3 regions of the Coralliovum pocilloporae genome follow, and region 3 is predicted to be linked to each of the others. Evidence: predicted binding sites of a transcription regulator. Region 3 holds the regulator's gene; each other region holds the start of a gene.

Region 1 (6,319 bases), 1.3 Mb from region 3:
ATGCCCATGCCAAGCAATCGGGCACCGCGATTGACGATCAGTTTCAGTTCATCAACCGTATAGAAGTTTAACCTGACAGGAATACCGAAACGATCTCTCAAAGGCGTGGTGAGAAGTCCGATACGGGTCGTTGCACCAATCAGGGTAAACCGCGAGAGATCGATGCGTACGGACCGCGCAGCAGGTCCCTCACCAATAATAAGGTCGAGCTGATAATCCTCCATCGCCGGATAGAGCACTTCCTCAACGGCTGGATTGAGGCGGTGAATTTCATCGATGAACAACACATCACGCTCTTCCAGGTTGGTCAGGAGTGCTGCAAGATCACCCGCCTTGGCGATGACCGGCCCGGATGTGGCACGAAAATTGACCCCGAGTTCCCGTGCCATGATCTGAGCAAGAGTGGTCTTGCCAAGGCCGGGAGGTCCAACAAACAGCACGTGATCCAGCGCCTCGGTACGGGACTTGGCGGACTCGATGAAAATATGGAGATTCTCACGAGCCTGCGCCTGACCAACAAACTCGGAAAGAGCCTGCGGGCGCAACGTGGGATCACCAATATCATCATGGTGAGTCTGAGGGGTAACAAGGCGATCTTCAGACATGGCTCACAGACTTGACCGTTGAACAGACAGACTTCATTTCGACAGCTCTTTCAGACCAAGACGGATCAGGGTCTCCGTTCCTGCGTCGTCTCCGGCATCGCGCATGGCTGCCGCCACTGCCGCGCTGGCCTGCGGCTGACTATAGCCGAGATTACACAAGGCTGATACGGCATCGGCAACAGGTCGGGCCGCAACATCGGTGGACATCTTGTCCTGTAACTCAACAACCGCAGGGTCCACGGTTCCAAAGGCCGGTGCCTTGTCGCGCAATTCTGCAATGATACGCTGAGCCACTTTCGGGCCAACGCCCGGTGTCCGCGCCACCATCGCCTTGTCCTGAAGGGCAATGGCGTTGGCCAGATCGCTTGCCTTCAGGGTACTGAGAACAGCCAGCGCCACCTTGGCCCCCACGCCCTGCACAGTCATCAGCAGACGGAACCATTCCCGCTCCAGATCGGACGAGAAGCCAAACAGCTTGATTTCGGTCTCGCGCACATGGGTTTCGATCGCCAGAACAGATGCTTCTCCCGCCTGAGGCAGGGACTGCAAGGTCCGTGATGAACAGAAAACCTGATAACCGACACCCTGCACATCAAGGATGACCCAGTCATCACCATACGAATCGATAATGCCCTTCAATTTGCCAATCATGCACCACCTGCTGCCCGAAGTGTCTTCAATCGCCCGACCGCCGATTGCCGATGATGCGCATGACAGATCGCAATGGCCAGAGCATCGGCCGCATCATCGCTGTCAAAACGCGCCTTGGGCATCAGCATCTTGACCATGGTCTTGACCTGCGTTTTGTCCGCGTGCCCTACACCCACCACAGCTTTTTTCACCGCGTTCGGCGCATATTCAGCAACAGGAAGCCCCTGCTGCACCGGTACAAGCAGGGCCATGGCCCGGGCATGTCCGAGTTTCAGCGTGGCCGTCGCATCCTTGTTCACAAAGGTCTGCTCCACCGCAACTTCATCCGGCAAAAACTGCTGATGAATGTCTGTGATCCCCACATGAAGCTCATGCAGTCTCTGCGCCAACTCCGCCTTGCCGTCAGAAGTCACAAGACCGGAATCAACAAAACTCAACCGGTTGCCACGAGCCTCAATCAGCCCCCAGCCTGTCCGTCTCAAACCAGGGTCAATGCCCAGTATCCGAATCGCTTCACCACTCATGACGGATCTTTAGCACGGAATGAGTGAAGAAAGAACAAAGACTGAACAAGCCGCCACTAGCTTTATCCGATCCAACAAAAAAAGAGCGGCCAAGACCGCTCTTCTGATCGCTACGGAATGAAACCCGCACCTTATGATGCGAGCTTCTCCATGATCTCGTCGGAGATGTCGAAGTTTGCATAGACATTCTGCACATCGTCATCATCTTCAAGTGCATCAATCATCTTGAGCAGAGACCCTGCCTTTTCTTCATCAACCGGCGTCAGGTTCTGTGGCTTCCAGATCGGGTTAACAGATTCAGCTTCGCCCAGCGCGTCACCAAGAGCTTTGGAAACTTCACCAAGATCTTCGAAGGCACATGTTACGACATGCTGTTCCTCATCGGACTGCACATCTTCTGCGCCCGCATCAATGGCTGCTTCCAGCATGGAATCCGCGTCACCCGCAGAAGCCGGATACACAATCTCACCAACACGGTCGAACATGAAGGATACCGATCCGGTTTCGCCAAGTGCACCGCCGTTTTTGGAGAAACAGGCGCGAATGTTGCTGGCAGAACGGTTACGATTATCCGTCAGAGCTTCGACGATCACAGCAATGCCGCCCGGACCATATCCCTCGTAACGGATCTCGTCATAGGTCTCCACATCACCGGCGTCGGCCTTTTTGATGGCACGTTCGATATTGTCCTTCGGCATCGACTGGCCACGGGCGTTCTGGATGGCGAGGCGCAGGCGCGGGTTTGAATCGGCGTCTGGGCCGCCCATCTTGGCGGCAACTGTAATCTCCTTGGACAGGCGGGAGAACAGTTTCGAGCGCTTCGCATCCTGAGCACCCTTGCGGTGCATGATATTTTTGAATTTGGAATGTCCAGCCATGGCTCTCACTCTTAATCTTCTGATGAAGCCACACCGTATCTCGGGGCAACCATCAGGCTGTTATGTCATAAAGGGCTTATAATCCGGGTAACCGGGAATTTCCAGCCGGGAGCACAACAGAAACACTGCCCCGGCTCTCTCTGAACGGCAGATGATCAATCCGGCGGCTGCGCGTCCCAGTGATGCGGCAAGGCCTCGGACAGCACACCGCCCGAACGAAAAGGCTCGACCCGGGTTGCCAGACCGGTTCTCAGGTCCACATCTACACAGAGGCCGCTCAGGCTTGCCTCACCCTTTGCAGGCGAGAAACGACTGCTCGGGATCTTGCGCAGAAACCGGCTGACCGGCTCTTCCTTGTCCATCCCGAGAACGGAATCATAGGCACCACACATGCCCGCATCAGACTGATAGGCAGTCCCGCCAGGCAGGATCTGGTGATCCGCGGTCGGGACATGAGTATGGGTTCCCACGACAAGGGTCGCACGACCATCAACGAAATGTCCCATGGCCTGTTTTTCACTGGTGGCTTCCGCATGCATATCAATGACAATCACATCTGCCTGCTCACCAAGCCCACAGGCATCAAGCTCGCGCTCAACAGCCTGAAAGGGGTCATCCAGCGCATCCATATAAACGCGCCCCATCACATTGACGACGAGGACATTGGCACCATTACGGGATTGCACAAGCGTCGCCCCGCGTCCCGGTGTGCCTGACGGATAATTCGCCGGGCGCAGAAACCTGTCTGTACGCTCGCAGAAACTCAACGCCTCACGCTGGTCCCAGACATGATTGCCCGTGGTAATCACATCGGCACCCGCATCGAGAAGATCGTTGAAGATCTCTTCGGTCACACCAAAGCCACCGGCAGCATTTTCGGCATTCACCACGACAAAGTCGATGCCATATCGTTCAATCAGACCAGGCAGCCGGTCAAAAACAATCTGTCGGCCCACACGGCCAACAAGGTCACCAAGAAACAGAAGACGCATTATGCAAGAGTTCCCGAGCTGCAGATGATGAACTCTTTCTCGGTCACGACACAATCCAGTGCAATATCGTAGACCTCATTCGGTACCCGTTCCACTTCCTGACATGAATGCGCAATACCGACCAGAAGCGGTCGCTTGTCCATATTGATCAGACGCTCGACATAGCGGTCATAATAGCCGCCGCCATAGCCGAGGCGAATACCACGGCGGTCAAACCCGACCATAGGTGCGAGAATGACATCGGGGTAAATCGTCTCTGCGTGATCACCCGGCGCAAAGGTACCAAATCCGGCATCCACCAGATCAGCCTCCGACTGCCAGCGACGGAAATCGATAGTGGTCTTGTCAAGAACGGCCGGAAGAGCAATCACTTTGCCATCAGCTCGCAGGGCTTCGGTCATCGCGCGCGGGTCAATCTCGCTGCGGATTGGCCAATACCCGCCAAGAATGGTTGCGCCTTTGACAACATCAAGCGTCAGCGCCACATCGCTGATACGGGCCGCCGCATCCTTGCGTTCATCAACCGGCACCGCATTCCGACGGCTCATCACCGCTTTGCGCAGCTCTGCTTTCTGATCCGCATTGCTCTGGCTGGTCGTTGTCATCCGTTACTCCTGAAGGCCTGAAGCGCGAGACCGCCGCAGCCGTTGGAAATGTCGATCCTGGGAACCTACAAAGTAGGTGGGTGCCGTGTGATAGAGCCCACGAGCTCAGTCAGGGACAGCTCCCGTTCGGATCGGTAAGGCCCCAGGGATAGTGTTTTCCTGACGCGAAGGGCAGTCTCTGGCGGGACATATAATCTTTGCCAGCCTCCTTGAACAGTCAAAATCGCCGTGAGAGTTCAAAGGAATCACAAGACAACGGCTGGCAGAACAAGCATCAGGCCGGAAAAGAAAAGAAGAAGATGCATAAACAGCCGGAACTGGGCTTCATCCACCTTGTCAAACAGACGCAGACCAACGGATGTGCCGACCACGGCAAAAGGGACACACAGGAGCGCCAGCCAGAGATTTTCAGTGGTGAAAACTCCGTTCCATACATGCGCAATCAACGTGGCAGTGAGAATGGTTCCGTTGAAGGTCTGGTAGATTCGCCGTTGCTCAAGCTTGCCCCAGCCGCAGAAATTTCCCCAAAAGCTCGGGATGACACCGGACAGTCCGGCAAACCCGCCCAGAATACCCGACAGAAAACCGACCGAACCATCAGCCAGACGCCTGTGCGGAACAGCAACAACCTGTGAGGGCCGGGCCAGATTGATTCCCACATAGGCCATCAGCAACAGACCAGCCCCGACCTTCACATAGAACGGGTCCAGATAGAGCAGCAGATAGACCCCGAGCGGGATACCCAGCAACCCGCCAATGATGAGGGGAACCGCATCCACGGTCAGAAAGTCAAACCCGCGCCGAATGACCGCCAGCCCGTGGCCAATCACAGCACAGGTCACGGCAAGTGCCGTTGCAGTGGCAGGATCAAAGACATGGAGCCAGATGCTGAGCGCAACAATTGCAGTCCCAAACCCTGCAAGGCCGTTGACGCAACTGCCCGCAAAAGCACCAAGCGCGAGAAAAACCAGAACAGTCAGGGACATGTGAAATACAATCGGACAGGCAGAGACTCATGCCTGTTGAGAAAAATCATCAGGCATCAGCCCGCTTTGTCGCATTCAGAGCCTTACCCAGACGTTCCAGTTGCTCTGCAGCATCATTCACCCGGTCTGCAAGACGCTGTTCGTGGCCTTCGAACCGCTCGACGACTGCAGTCCGGGCATCTCGCAATGCGGAGAGTTCCGCTTCCAGACCACTGATCTGGCGCTGCATCTCGGATAGCTCATCAGTCACCATGATTCCGGCCATCACTGTGAGACGCTGGTCGCCGATCTCTCCGAACACTTCTTTGAGCTGAGAAATATAGCCGTCAAATTTCCGCGCCAGACCAACCAGATGGTCTTCCTGGCCGTCATCACAGGCCATCCGGTAGGATTTGCCGTTTATCTGCACACTGATCTGAGACATGAGCCCCGCCTATCCCCCATGCCTGTCGAGAACGTTTCTGATCGATTCCATAGCTGCGACAAGCCTGCGGGAAACCTCCTGATTGGCTTCCTCCAGCCGCTCGGATCGTGACGTCTGAACATCAAGAGAATTGGCAAGACGCGCACGGTCTTCCTCGACCTGCTGCATCTGTTCACGCAGACCAACTGTCAGGCGATCCTGCTCAAGTCGCCTGTCTACCGCCGCTTCCACAGTATCGATGGCGGTTGACAGCCGGTTAAGGGCCTCTTCCAAACGATGGCCGCCTGCCATTGTACCCCTCAAAATCCGCTCTAGTACCCCCAATAACGATTGGGGCTCCCTGCCTCCACCCGACCAAATCGGTCGAGTCGCTTCCCAAAACGAGAATCAGAGACTTTATGGTTATTATGTGACTGACATTAGGCGCCGGATCGCGGCTTCGTCAACGGAATCGCATCACCTTAATCGCATGAGACGACCCAAAAGGGCAAAAAAAATGCCCCCAAATTTGGATAAGAACCCCGGTTTTCTCAATGAGCGCATTGACTCGTGCGCCGCGCCTGATATGTGTCTTGCGCCTGCCTAAGTGGGTAGGGTCAAGAGATTTCCACAGATTGAACGGACTGCGCGCACCAACAGTGCGCTATTGGCAAT
Region 2 (6,319 bases), 1.9 Mb from region 3:
GAGAGAAATCGCTGCTGGACGAATTCACCGCATAGCGTTCAATCGAGACGATACGCCCGCCGCGTCGGGCCACTTCCTGTCGGAAGGCCGCTTCCACAACAGTGCCGTAGCTGGTCTGCGGAATAAGCGCCGCATAGGAACGACGTCCCTGCGAGGAGGCATAGCCGACAATCGCCTGCACATCATTCTGTGGCAGGAAACTCAGAAGATGGATGCCACGCGCAGCCGCTCCCACATCGGTGGAAAAGGCAATAACCGGCACATTGGCCGGACGGGCAACAGTGCCGACGGCTTTCACATTGGCAGAAATCAACGGGCCGATAATCAGTTCAGCCCCTTCAGCAACGGCCTGCTCTGCCGCTATCCGGGCCTGATCCGGTCTGCCGCCCGTATCCTTGACGACCACATGAATATCAGCGCCCTGAAAATCATTCAGAGCCAGTTCCGCCGCATTCCGCAAGGTCTGGGCCAGACGACCGGTATTGCCATTGGCCGAGAGAGGCGCCAGCAATGCAACACGAACAGATCCTGCACCCAGCAGTTCTCCCTGTGGCGGAGCATTGGTCTGCAGGGTGGGTGTCTGAACACCGCCTGGAGGTGGCGTGCCACCGAAATTGATTGATTGCTGGCAGGCAGCCAGAAGGCCAGCGGCTGCGATGGTCACAGCAGCAGCGGTCCGGCGCGAAAACAGGCCGGCTATTCCGCGTTTCTTATTGGCAAAGGTGTCAACCGACACGATGGCCTCCTCATCAGGTTTTTCCGCATCATGTGCCGCAATTGTGACGGTGGAGAGGAGAGGTGTCAAAGAAAGCTCTTGCCCAACGGGCATTTTTCATGCGGATTGTACCTAAATCAGCCGTCTGTTGCGGCTTTGACACGGTAAAACCACTCAACTCTGCCTGCCAATCAGGGGGATCGTCCACAGAATGAGCGAATCGGAACACGGTAACAGCGGGTTCAGTATTGGACGGTATCGGCATGATGCGCCCCGTCTTGAGCCCGGCCTCTATATTGTTGCGACCCCGATCGGCAATCTCCGGGACATCACCGTCAGAGCTCTGGAAACATTGGCGGCAGCCGACCTGATTGCCTGTGAGGATACCCGGGTCAGCCGCACGCTTTTGAACCATTTCGGCATTTCAGCCAGGCTGATTGCCTATCACGAGCACAATGCAGAACGGCAGACACCCGTGATCACCACAGCTCTTGCAGATGGCAAATGCGTGGCTCTTATCAGCGACGCGGGAACGCCGTTGATTTCTGACCCAGGCTATCGTCTGGTCACAACCTGCCTCGATGCAGGACATGTGGTGGTACCCATTCCCGGACCATCCGCCCTGACCACAGCCCTTTGTGCGGCCGGACTGCCAACGGACCGGTTTCTTTTCAGCGGCTTTCTGCCGAACAAGTCTGCAGCCCGTCGCAAACAGCTGTCGGACCTCGCTGCCATTCAGGCAACGCTGGTGTTCTACGAAGCTCCAAGCCGTATTGTGGCCAGTCTTGATGACATGTGCGCCTGCCTCGGCCCGCAGCGAACAGCCACATTAGCGCGCGAGCTGACCAAGCGATTTGAGGAATTTCGTCACGACACGCTCGAAAACCTCGCGACCTCTGTCAAAGACAGTCCGCCCAAAGGAGAGATCGTGGTGATGGTCGCTCCGGACACACCAAAGGAGACAGGCGCTCAGGATCTTGATGCCCTCCTCACGGATCTGCTGTCGGAACATCGCCTGAAGGATGCCGTTACTGAAGCCGTCGCTCTGACCGGGCTGCAAAAACGCATGGTCTACCAGCGCGCCCTGGAGCTGTCCAAAGCGGCATCAGATGCGCCATAAACCCAGCCGGACTGACAGGAAAGCCGCTGAACGGCGCGGTCGCCGTGCGGAATGGATTGCCGCGCTCTATCTGATGCTGAAAGGCTACCGGATCCTCGCCCGCCGCTATAAAACTCCGATGGGAGAAGTGGATCTGATCGCCCGGCGCGGCCGTGTCATTGCCATGGTAGAAGTCAAGGCACGCAACAGTGTGGATGAAGCCGTTCTTGCCGTTCATCCCCAAAACCGAAAGCGGATCATTCAGGCCAGCCATTACTGGCTTTCCCGCCATCAGACCATGCCTGATCTGGACATCCGCTTCGATATTGTGGCCATCACGCCGGGGCAATTTCCGACCCATCTGATGGCCGCCTATGACGAAAGCGGGTTTTGAGCTTGATTCTCGAACCGCTTCACCACACATTCCCGGCAGTTTCAGCTTGAACGGATCAATGTCATGCCGCTTAAAGTCGCCGCCCAGATGGACCATATCGAAACCGTGAAAATCGGAGGCGATTCCACATTCGCCCTGCTTCTTGAGGCTCAGGCCAGAGGCATGGAACTCTATCACTATACGCCCGACAGACTGGCCATGCGTGGCAATACGGTCAGCGCAGCCGTCGAGCCTTTGCGGGTGCAGGATGTTGAAGGGGCTCATTTTTCTCTCGGTGAAGCTGAGCGCCGCGACCTGACAGACTTCGATGTGGTGCTGCTGCGTCAGGACCCACCCTTTGATATGGCCTATATCACCACCACCCATCTGCTTGAACGCATTCACCCGCAGACCCTTGTGGTGAATGATCCGGCAGAAGTGCGCAACGCGCCTGAAAAGGTGTTTGTGATGGAATTCCCGGACCTGATGCCACCGACACTGGTGACGCGGGATGAGGCTGAAATCCGGGCATTCCGGGATGAATATGGCGATATCGTCGTCAAGCCGCTTTACGGCAATGGCGGTGCAGCCGTGTTCCGGCTGCGCAAGGATGACCAGAATTTCGGCTCCCTTCATGGGCTGTTTTCCGAAACCTTCAGGGAGCCATGGGTCATTCAGCAGTTCCGCCCCGAGGTGAGCGCCGGTGACAAACGCATCATTCTTGTAGACGGCGTTTTTGCCGGGGCCGTGAACCGGATTCCGGCTGCAGATGATCTGCGATCCAATATGGTTCAGGGCGGTGCTGCAACGGAAACGGAACTCACAGACCGGGAGCGTGAAATCTGTGCCCGGATTGGTCCGGCCCTCAAGGAAAGAGGCCTGATTTTCGTCGGCATCGATGTGATTGGTGGATATCTGACCGAAATCAACGTGACATCCCCCACAGGCATCCGGGCTGTGCAGAAACTGGGCGGGCCTGACATTGCCGGTATGATCTGGGATGTTGTTGCGGAGAAGCGCGCCGCTCTCTGAGTTCAGGCACTTCACGCAAATTCGTTCTCTTTATGTTCTTGATTTCCCGATTAGGTTGTAATACGGTTGCATTCTGATCGGGAGTATTCTGCCATAGCTTCAGAAACCCGTTCTGTTTGGGGTTGAATCTATGGTTTCGCGTATCAAGACAGTTGCTTTTCAAGGGGTCGATGCGGTCCCGGTTGATGTTCAGGTTCAGATCGGGCCAGGCGCTCACGCCTTTACCATTGTCGGGCTGCCGGACAAGGCCGTAGGTGAAAGCAGGGAACGGGTGCGCGCGGCACTTGTTGCCTCAGGTCTGGCTCTTCCGGCAAAGCGCATCACCATCAACCTTGCTCCTGCGGATCTGCCAAAAGAAGGCAGTCACTACGACCTGCCAATCGCTCTCGGCCTAATGGCTGCCATGGGCGCATTGCCTGCCGACCAGCTTCAGGACTACATGGTGCTGGGTGAACTGGCGCTTGATGGCACGGTCGCGCCAGTCGCCGGTGTCCTGCCTGCAGCCATGGCGGCATCGGGTTCCGGACTTGGCCTCATATGCCCGGCCCGTTCCGGCCCGGAAGCTGCCTGGGCCGGGGAAGATGTGACCATTCTCGCCCCCGTCAGCCTCATTGGGCTGGCCAATCATTTCAAGGGCACGCAAATCCTGTCGCGACCAGAGGCCCGGATGCACAAACCGGCCACTGACCTGCCGGATCTGGCTGATATCAAGGGCCAGCAGATGGCAAAGCGGGCTTTGGAAATAGCCGCCGCCGGTGGCCATAACCTGCTGATGGTCGGTCCTCCCGGTTCGGGTAAATCCATGCTGGCCAGCCGCCTGCCGTCCATTCTGCCGCCACTCTCACCAAAGGAACTGCTGGACGTTTCCATGGTGCAATCGATTGCCGGCACCCTGTCTGATGGGCAACTGACCGACAGACGCCCCTTCCGGGCACCGCATCATTCGGCCTCGATGGCGGCTCTTGTGGGCGGTGGCCTGCGCACCAGGCCCGGGGAAATCTCACTGGCCCACAATGGGGTCCTGTTTCTCGACGAGTTACCGGAATTCACCCCTCAGGTCCTGGATTCTCTGCGCCAGCCACTGGAAACAGGCGAAACCAGCATTGCGCGAGCCAATTACAGGGTTACCTATCCGGCGCGTGTTCAGCTCGTTGCTGCGATGAATCCCTGCCGTTGCGGGTATGCCGGAGAACCCGGGCACAGCTGCAAGCGGGGGCCACGCTGTGCATCAGATTATCAGGCTCGTGTGTCCGGCCCGTTCATGGACAGGATTGACATTCGTATTGAAGTCCCCGCCGTGACTGCCAGCGACCTGGTCCGCTCTGAGAAAGCGGAACAGTCTGCAACTGTTGCAGACAGGGTTGCTGCGGCACGTGACCGCCAAAAAGCACGATTTGAGGCGCTTGGCATCCCGGATTGCCGGACAAATGCTCAATGCCCGCCCGCCCGTATTGAGGATGTGATCAACCTGGATCAGGCCGCCGCAGACCTCCTTCAGGAGGCCGCAGACAAGATGCAGCTTTCCGCCCGCGGTTATCATCGGGTTCTCAAGGTTGCGCGCAGTATTGCCGATCTTGATGGAGATCCCGGGGTCAATCGCCTGCATCTGGCTGAATCTCTCAGTTACCGCGCTCTTGAAAACACCGGTACAAAGGCATTTTAGACTGTTCTTGTTCAGCCGGTCTTAAACATCTCATGTCATGATCCGCCCGATCAAGAGCGGAGAGACCGTTGAGAGAGCGGCTGATACATAAGGGAACAGGACCGGATTCAGCAGAGCGGCCATCGCCGCCGCCTGTCTTCGCGCGGCCTGCCTCAAAGACATTACGCCGCCGCAAGACATCTTATCCATCCCGGCAGACGCGTGCCGTTGTTCTGCTATGCGCCGGACTTGCCAATCTGGGGATTGCACTTCTGTTTGTCCTGCTGGGTCATTACGGGTTTGCCCTCGTGCCCTCAGCTTTTGGCAGCCTCTGCCTTGGCCTTCTGCTTGGCACCCCGGACGGATCCGGTCAACAGCGGCTCTTCAAGACCTCGACGAGCCTCTCTTCAAACGGTTCAGCCCTTGCTGTCAGGGCTTCAGCGGATCAAAGCGAGCAGCTCCAGGATGAAATCTGGGAACTGCGGGACACCCTTCAACACTACCGCGCCCTGATCGACCAGTCCGGAGATGTGGTTCTGGAGCGGGATTCCAATGATCGCATCACCTATATGAACCCATCGGCCAGCCGCCTTCTTGCGGGCAATCCGCATATCAGGATCGGCAACACACTCGATCTGGATCATCTGACAGAAAGCTACAATACCATTTCGGTCAATGGTGAAGGCGATATTGACCTGCAATTGCAGACGGTGTCAGGTCCCTGCTGGTTCTCCTGGCGTGATATCACCATCCGGGATGAGGCAAACCGTGTCACCTCGACACTGACCCTGGCGCAGGACATTTCCAACCGCAAGGCGCATGAGACGGCCCTGACAGACGCGAAGATCGCGGCTGAGGATGCCAACAGCGCCAAGTCCCGTTTTCTGGCCACGGTCAGTCATGAAATCCGTACGCCACTTAACGGCATTCTGGGCATGACCGGCCTGCTGATGGATACCGAGCTTTCTCCGGAGCAGCGGAATTACGCGGATATTGCCCAGTCTTCCGGCCTGGCTCTTCTTGAACTGATCAACGACCTGCTCGACATCTCACGCATTGAGGCCGGGCGGCTGGATCTGAGTTCAGAGCCCACGGATATTCGGGATCTGGTTGAAAAGCTGGCCGAACTGTTCGCTCCCAAGGCCTATGCAAAATCCCTTGATCTGGCCATACAGCTTGACCCGGCCCTGCCTTCAAACATCATGCTTGACGGTAGCCGCTTGCGGCAGGTTCTTCTCAACCTGATCGGCAATGCGGTCAAATTCACAGAGACCGGTGGCGTCCGGGTGTCCATATCCTCTGAACCGGATAAGGAAGACGGACATTATCACCTGACCTTTTCCGTTGAGGACACAGGGCCCGGCATCGCGGTTGAGCCGGTAGAAGCCGTCTTTGATGAGTTCACCCAGGCAGACGAAGGCCCCACGCGCCTGCATGGCGGCAGCGGCCTTGGGCTTT
Region 3 (6,319 bases):
CGCCCATCTGTTTTGCCTGCTTCTGCCAACCGCTGATATCCGTGACAGGCTGACTCAAAAGCTCAAGAGCATGAATATCTCTGCCTATCATCACTATCTGCCGCTGCACGACTCGCCAGCAGGACAGAAATTCGGCCGCGCCTCAGGGAGCCTGAGGAACACTCAAAACATCTCAGATCGCCTGATCCGCCTGCCGCTCTATAGTGAGCTTAGAAACGATCAGGTTGATTTCATTCTCGAGGCAGTCCACGATTTTCTCGTCGGAGAAGGAACTGGGGCATGAACCTGGCAGACGATGCCTTACAGGCCCAGCTTATCCAGCAAGCACAAATGCTTATCAAAATAGCCAGCCAGGCGATCAACCAGGGTTCCGCTGCCGAATGTCAGGCAGCTTTTACCCTTCTGGTTCCCAAGTTCGCTGATATTCTGAAAGATGCCAAAAGAGAACATACTGATATCCTGGTTGCCTGCTATGGAAATCTTTACTTTCTCGCGTGGCGTGGTTGCGATGAATTGACCAGCCTGACTTCTTTTTCTGATGCAGTTTCTAAACCGTTTGGTGCATTTATTCGAGAAACCTGGGAAAGCAAGACATCACGGGAGCTTTTGGCGGGGAAAGACGCAACCGCGCCCATGAAGCTGGCTTATATTTGCAGCGCCGCACAACTAAAGTCAGCCAACGCGATTCCCAAGGTTATTTTTGCATTTCTGGCGGGCCATGCCACATCTTCGGCTCTGCCGCTTGAGCTGACGGTTTATCTGCTGTCGAAGCCGGACAATATATTTCTTAATGCCATGTCGGCTTTCGGCGCCAACGTTGTTGATGTTTCAGATACAGGTTCGGCATCCGGTCGCGCAGATACCGTTGTAAATCATGCAAGATCCAACAGGATTGATGCTATCGTCTGCGATGAGCCAGGGGCAATCCAGTCCATTATCTATCAGAGACGAGCTGCACCGGTGCAGGCATTTGCCGAGATGGGATTTGCACCTTGGGGCATAGAAGGTCTCGATATCTGTTTCTCGGGTATCAGTCAGGATGAACAAAGCCTCAAAGCCTGCTGCAACAAAGTCGTTCCCACCAAACGCCCCGTCATCAAGGACAGCCTGATTACAGTCGCAGAGCCAGAACAGATTGACGCGTTGAGGGCGCAATTGCTCGAACTGCTGGACGAAGACGCTCGCACATCCGAGGACGCTCTGATCTATGGATTCTATGGCCGTATCGTAAAAATCTCAGAAGATTATCTCAATCGAGCAGAACAGATCCTGCAACACAATCAGAATGCGGTCTTGTTTATCGGTGGCACCGGCAACGGTAAACTGATCAACACATTCCTGAGCGGTAGCCCGGTCCGTTCGCGCATCCATTTTATAAATTCGTTTGTGCCTGGACAGGTCATTGCTCAGGCAATTGACGTCTTCCTGGACAGCGATCCCTTTCCTGGCGGCGTATCGTGTCTTGAGTGCCAGATTAGATCAGTTCCGGTTATCTGGCGTGCCGGTTTCGGAGATCAGACATTGGGCCTGCTGGCAGACATGCGGGATCCGTCTCTTTCTGCTGAAACAGACGAGGAATATGTTTCAAAAGCCGTCGAGCTGGCCAATACCGAATTACTGGCCGAGGCTCGCATAAGAGCATTGTCCATTGCTGAGGAAACCTGCGATTATGTTGGGGCAGCCCGTCAGATTGAAACCGCCTTACGAGACGAGCTTGAGGCTCTGCGCAGTCATGCAGGTGAAACCTGACATCACACCCGATCAGTCACACGGCAACATATAGTCCAGCGCATCCGGTCCAGTATTAAAGAGCAGATCCAGTATCGTAACGGCATGATCGAATGGCTCGTGGCATTGCCTGTAGGGGCGATAAGATGAATAATCCATATATTCGAGCATGATACCGCAATCATCAAAGCTGTTTTCCTGCAGGTAATTTCGCCCGGCCGGACCGCTGAGATAACGGGTGGCTCCGGCTTTCGTGAGAAGTTCCAGCACGCGCGCTTCACCACGGTGAGACAGGTTATAGTTTTCAGACTGATCAAATGCGGTCTGCGCACCAAGAAACTCGGAAGCAATATGGCGGATCAGAAACTGGTTCAGCTCGGAAAGAAACTGCCATTTTCTTTTCAAATAGACCTCTTTGACAAAGTCAGAATAGACATCCCAGTAAGGTGCAGCTCGATAGTTCTCTTCCAACAGTCGATAGTGCTGGGCCTGCCAGTCCACCTGGTCTACCCTCACCTCATTAATCAGCCTGTTTTGATCCGTCCCGCAAGGAATCGTAACCCATCGACTACCTGTCTCTGTCTGAATGCGATTCCGGTTCCGCCAGTCATTTTTTGTGTAGCGTAGATCATCATGAAAAATGAACAGATCCACCTGTCGGATGATGTCAAAATACCCTTTCCAGGGAATATAATTGGACTGAAGGATCGCAACTTTTTTCATGACTGTCCGGTAAAAACTCAGGGTAGCTTACAAGTCGAGGGCGCGACTCTCTCCGCCAATATTATCGAAAATAGAGCAAACCATATCGAAAACCACACATCAAATTTGCCGTGACGTTAACCTCTCTTGAAGAACATAACCAGAATATGTATTCTATGTTCGCGTTTTGTACGCATTGATTCGATCAGAAATCGGTCCGGAGGGTGGTATGCTCACTCAGAAACAATATGAACTTTTGCTGTTCATTCATGAGCGTTTGAAAGAAACGGGCATTCCGCCATCCTTTGACGAGATGAAGGACGCGCTTGATCTCAGGTCCAAGTCAGGCATTCATCGCCTTATCACTGCGCTTGAGGAACGTGGCTTTCTGCGACGGCTTCCAAACCGGGCGCGAGCACTTGAGGTTATCAAGTTACCGGAATCCGTATCCCCCAGTCTGGCGTCACCACGGCAGAAGGGGTTCTCTCCGGCTGTTATTGAAGGCTCTCTTGGCAAGAAACCACCAGCCAAGCCAACCAACGATCAGTTCGATGATGCCGGGCAGTCCGTTTCAATCCCGGTGATGGGTCGTATCGCAGCGGGGACGCCAATCTCTGCCATTCAGAGCCATTCCCATACCATCGCAGTTCCTCCGGAGCTTCTGTCCTCGAAACCAGGCGATCACTACGCGCTTGAGGTCAAGGGCGACTCCATGATTGAGGCAGGCATTCTGGATGGCGACACAGTTCTGATTTTCAAGACAGAATCAGCGAATACCGGCGATATTGTCGTTGCTCTTGTGGACGATGAAGAAGCCACTCTGAAGCGCCTGCGCAAAAAAGGGGCTTCCATTGCACTTGAAGCAGCAAACCCGGCCTATGAGACGCGAATTTTCGGACCTGACCGTGTAAAGGTGCAAGGCCGTCTGGTCGGGCTCGTTCGCCAGTATTGAACCGAAAGCGTGATGCGCCAAAGTGGAAGCCGGTTTGGCGAAAAGACCGCTCCAGCAAAGGTGTTGAGCCTGTGGTCTGGATCCCATTCAGCGCAATTTGCTCTGACCCAATTGACTGGACGCAGCTTTCTGTCTGTTACGGGACCAGGGGCGGTTATGATTTGAGGCGGCAGGCACAACGTAAAAGTCGTTTCGTGAATTCCCCTGATTGATGTTGGCTGTCGGGTTCTCAATAACCTCGGAAAGATAGACAGCCAATGTACCCTGCTCTCTCAACCGTTGACCATCGATAGCCAAATCAGCCTTGCATGTCTCGGGCAAAGGAAAACGGCTGATGACGATATCAGCAGAATGACAATCCCAATGCGCTGCCTCAGGGCTCTTGGCGACTGAGAGCACATGCGCTGCGCGAAGAACGCAACCCTGATCATCACAGCTTAAGGCATCAGAATCGTTTTTGGTTGATGACAACAGATCCGGGTCCGCAAGAGCCTGAGCCCAAAGTTCTGCTGTGAATGTGTTGCGCCGGGTTTGAACGAGTTGGTATTGACCCGATGACAAACGGTAAACCACCTGCGCCCCGCTTTCAGCAACCAGGATGTCGGGCTGTCTGTGCAGTGGCTTGATAGAAACCGCTATCAACAGAACGGCAAAACCGAGCCATCGCCAGCGGTTTGACCAGATGCACAACCAGCCAAGCCCCAATCCAGCCAGAACAGGCGTTGCTGCAGGAAACTGACCAATCCCGCCGAAATCGCTGAGTTGATCAACCCAATTCGCAATCCCGACCACAGCATCAAGCGACCATCCGACCACAGAAAACGCGAGACTGTCATACCCAAACGGGATCAGCAGAACACCCAGCAGAAGAACCGGCATCAAGATGAAGGTGACAACAGGCATCGCCAGGCTGTTGGCAATCAGACCAAACTCCGCCACGCGGTTGAAATGATAGGCTGCAAAGATACCCGTTGCCAGGCCGGCAACAAGGGAAGACAGGATCAGAGCACCGAACCAGCGGATAAGGGTCCTCAAGGCAGCTGCAAATCGTCCGGGCTGCTCCATCACCAGGCTTGCGTGTCCGTTACTATCTCTTGACCAGGTCAATCGCTCAAACACTGCAATCAGACTGGCCGCAGCGGCGAAAGACATCTGAAATCCTGGGGACAGAAGGCTCTCCGGCGCGATCAGAAGCACACATAGCGCTGCCAAAGCGAGGTTTCTGAGCGTCAGGGCGCTTCGATCAAACAAGACGGCTGTCAGAAATATAGCTGTCATGATAAAGGCCCGCTGTGTCGCCACACCGGCCCCGGACAAGGCAAGATAAATCACGGCAGACAGAAGAGCTCCCGTAGCCGCCCACTTCCTGATCGGATGATGGAGAGCGAGATATGGAAACGCCGCGAATATGGCACGCAAGAGCCAGTAGACAGCTCCAGCAACAATCGCCATATGCATTCCGGAAATAGCCAGGACATGCGCAAGGCCAGAGGCACGCAGGGCTTCTACAGTGTCGTTGGGTATCAGCCCTCTATCCCCTGTAACCAGCGCTACAGCAAGCGCGCCGTTCCTGCCCGGCAGGCTCTCCATAATACGCAGAGCCAGACTTTGCCTTATATCTGAAAGGGTCGCCCGCACATGACTGGCGAGCGGCCAGGACATGTCACTTTCACCGAAATCAGGTTTGCCGTAGAAATAGCCGATAGCCCCTTTGCCATCGAAAAACGCAGCGCGTCTGAAATCATAGCCACCGGGAATAGCCGGACCGGATGGCGGCAACAGGCGCGCCCGACCTGTGATCACGGTTCCTGACATCAGCATCCCCTGATCAACGGATCGGGCTGAAACCTGAACGCGCGCGGGAAGCCCTGGAGATGACTGTGATGGATCAACACGCAGCAGGAACCGCTGCCCGACAGGCCGGAACTCAGCCCATTCAACAAACCCTGTCACGGTGACAGAGCGTTCCCTGTCTATGAACTCTGTTCCAATACGGGCAGTCTGCAATGTGGCTATGGCAAAGCCAACAAAAACCAGACCTGAGAGAGGGAGAAAACGCCCCAGACCCGTTCGGTTGATTCCCCCGATTAAAGCACAGACAGCCAGAACCAGGAGGCATCCGATAACAATCGCATTGGGTTCATGCGGGGCAGAGAAGTACAGCAGAATACCGGTACCAATAAGAAACGGCGTCCACAGAAACAGGCGCCCCCGTTCAAGGTCTCCACGAAACTCGTCAGCAAGCCGGGTGGAAAAATACCGCAGAGTTTCGCCAAAGGTCGTTCGGACATCCGGGGTTTCAAACAGATAGGATCGGTCAGTGGCGTGATGATCAGACCGCGCCTCTTCCTCATCTTTCCCTGTCTTGTTCTCCCTGATTTCGGCCAAGAACCACCCTCTTTTTGCGGCGCAACACTTGCCTGAAACGTGTTCTGTGTTACACCTCTCAGCAAACATCAATCAGGCTGTCTTCGCAACAAGGACGTGTGAAGACCCCGCCTTCCCAGTCTGGTAGAAACTATGTCAAAGACCGTTGTCACACGCTTTGCTCCATCACCAACCGGCTTCCTCCACATCGGTGGTGCCCGGACGGCCCTGTTCAACTGGCTCTACGCCAAAAGCCAGGGCGGCAAGATGCTGCTGCGCATCGAGGATACGGATCGCGAGCGGTCAACAGACGCCGCTATTGATGCCATCAAGGAAGGGCTTGTCTGGTTGGGCCTCGATTGGGATGGCGATGCAGTCTCTCAGTTTGCCGGTGTTGAACGCCACCAGGAAGTTGCCCGGCAACTGGTTGAAGCAGGCAAGGCCTATTACTGCTATTGCACACAGGAAGAGCTGACCGAAATGCGTGAGACCGCACGCGCTGAAGGTCGCCCGCCCCGTTATGACGGACGCTGGCGGAACCGGTCTCAGGACGAAGCACCGGCTGGTGTC

What was found. The regulator LexA, encoded in region 3, represses DNA repair genes until DNA is damaged. The targets are predictions, from matches to a motif close to TGTTCNNNNTGTGTTCNG.
Region 1: a site for LexA is predicted at 1,811-1,828, ahead of ruvC (crossover junction endodeoxyribonuclease RuvC). Genes of this name have one in related genera too.
Region 2: a site for LexA is predicted at 3,242-3,259, ahead of RA157_RS07455 (YifB family Mg chelatase-like AAA ATPase). Genes of this name have one in related genera too.

The regions. Positions count from the first base shown of each region.
Region 1 covers NZ_CP132542.1:825,715-832,033, forward strand. Annotated here, with positions in the region: gene ruvB (Holliday junction branch migration DNA helicase RuvB) at 1-605, opposite strand, end outside; gene ruvA (Holliday junction branch migration protein RuvA) at 639-1,256, opposite strand; gene ruvC (crossover junction endodeoxyribonuclease RuvC) at 1,253-1,780, opposite strand; gene RA157_RS03905 (YebC/PmpR family DNA-binding transcriptional regulator) at 1,912-2,658, opposite strand; gene RA157_RS03910 (TIGR00282 family metallophosphoesterase) at 2,814-3,650, opposite strand; gene RA157_RS03915 (5-formyltetrahydrofolate cyclo-ligase) at 3,650-4,255, opposite strand; RNA gene ssrS (6S RNA) at 4,279-4,436, opposite strand; gene RA157_RS03925 (sulfite exporter TauE/SafE family protein) at 4,501-5,241, opposite strand; gene RA157_RS03930 (cell division protein ZapA) at 5,291-5,665, opposite strand; gene RA157_RS03935 (DUF4164 domain-containing protein) at 5,675-5,956, opposite strand.
Region 2 covers NZ_CP132542.1:1,597,557-1,603,875, reverse strand. Annotated here, with positions in the region: gene RA157_RS07475 (penicillin-binding protein activator) at 1-805, opposite strand, end outside; gene rsmI (16S rRNA (cytidine(1402)-2'-O)-methyltransferase) at 927-1,835, shown strand; gene RA157_RS07465 (YraN family protein) at 1,825-2,208, shown strand; gene gshB (glutathione synthase) at 2,272-3,219, shown strand; gene RA157_RS07455 (YifB family Mg chelatase-like AAA ATPase) at 3,350-4,882, shown strand; gene RA157_RS07450 (ATP-binding protein) at 4,951-6,319, shown strand, end outside.
Region 3 covers NZ_CP132542.1:3,459,247-3,465,565, forward strand. Annotated here, with positions in the region: gene rffA (dTDP-4-amino-4,6-dideoxygalactose transaminase) at 1-283, shown strand, start outside; gene RA157_RS15660 (tetratricopeptide repeat protein) at 280-1,749, shown strand; gene RA157_RS15665 (WbqC family protein) at 1,762-2,451, opposite strand; gene lexA (transcriptional repressor LexA) at 2,660-3,382, shown strand; gene RA157_RS15675 (ComEC/Rec2 family competence protein) at 3,470-5,770, opposite strand; gene gltX (glutamate--tRNA ligase) at 5,903-6,319, shown strand, end outside.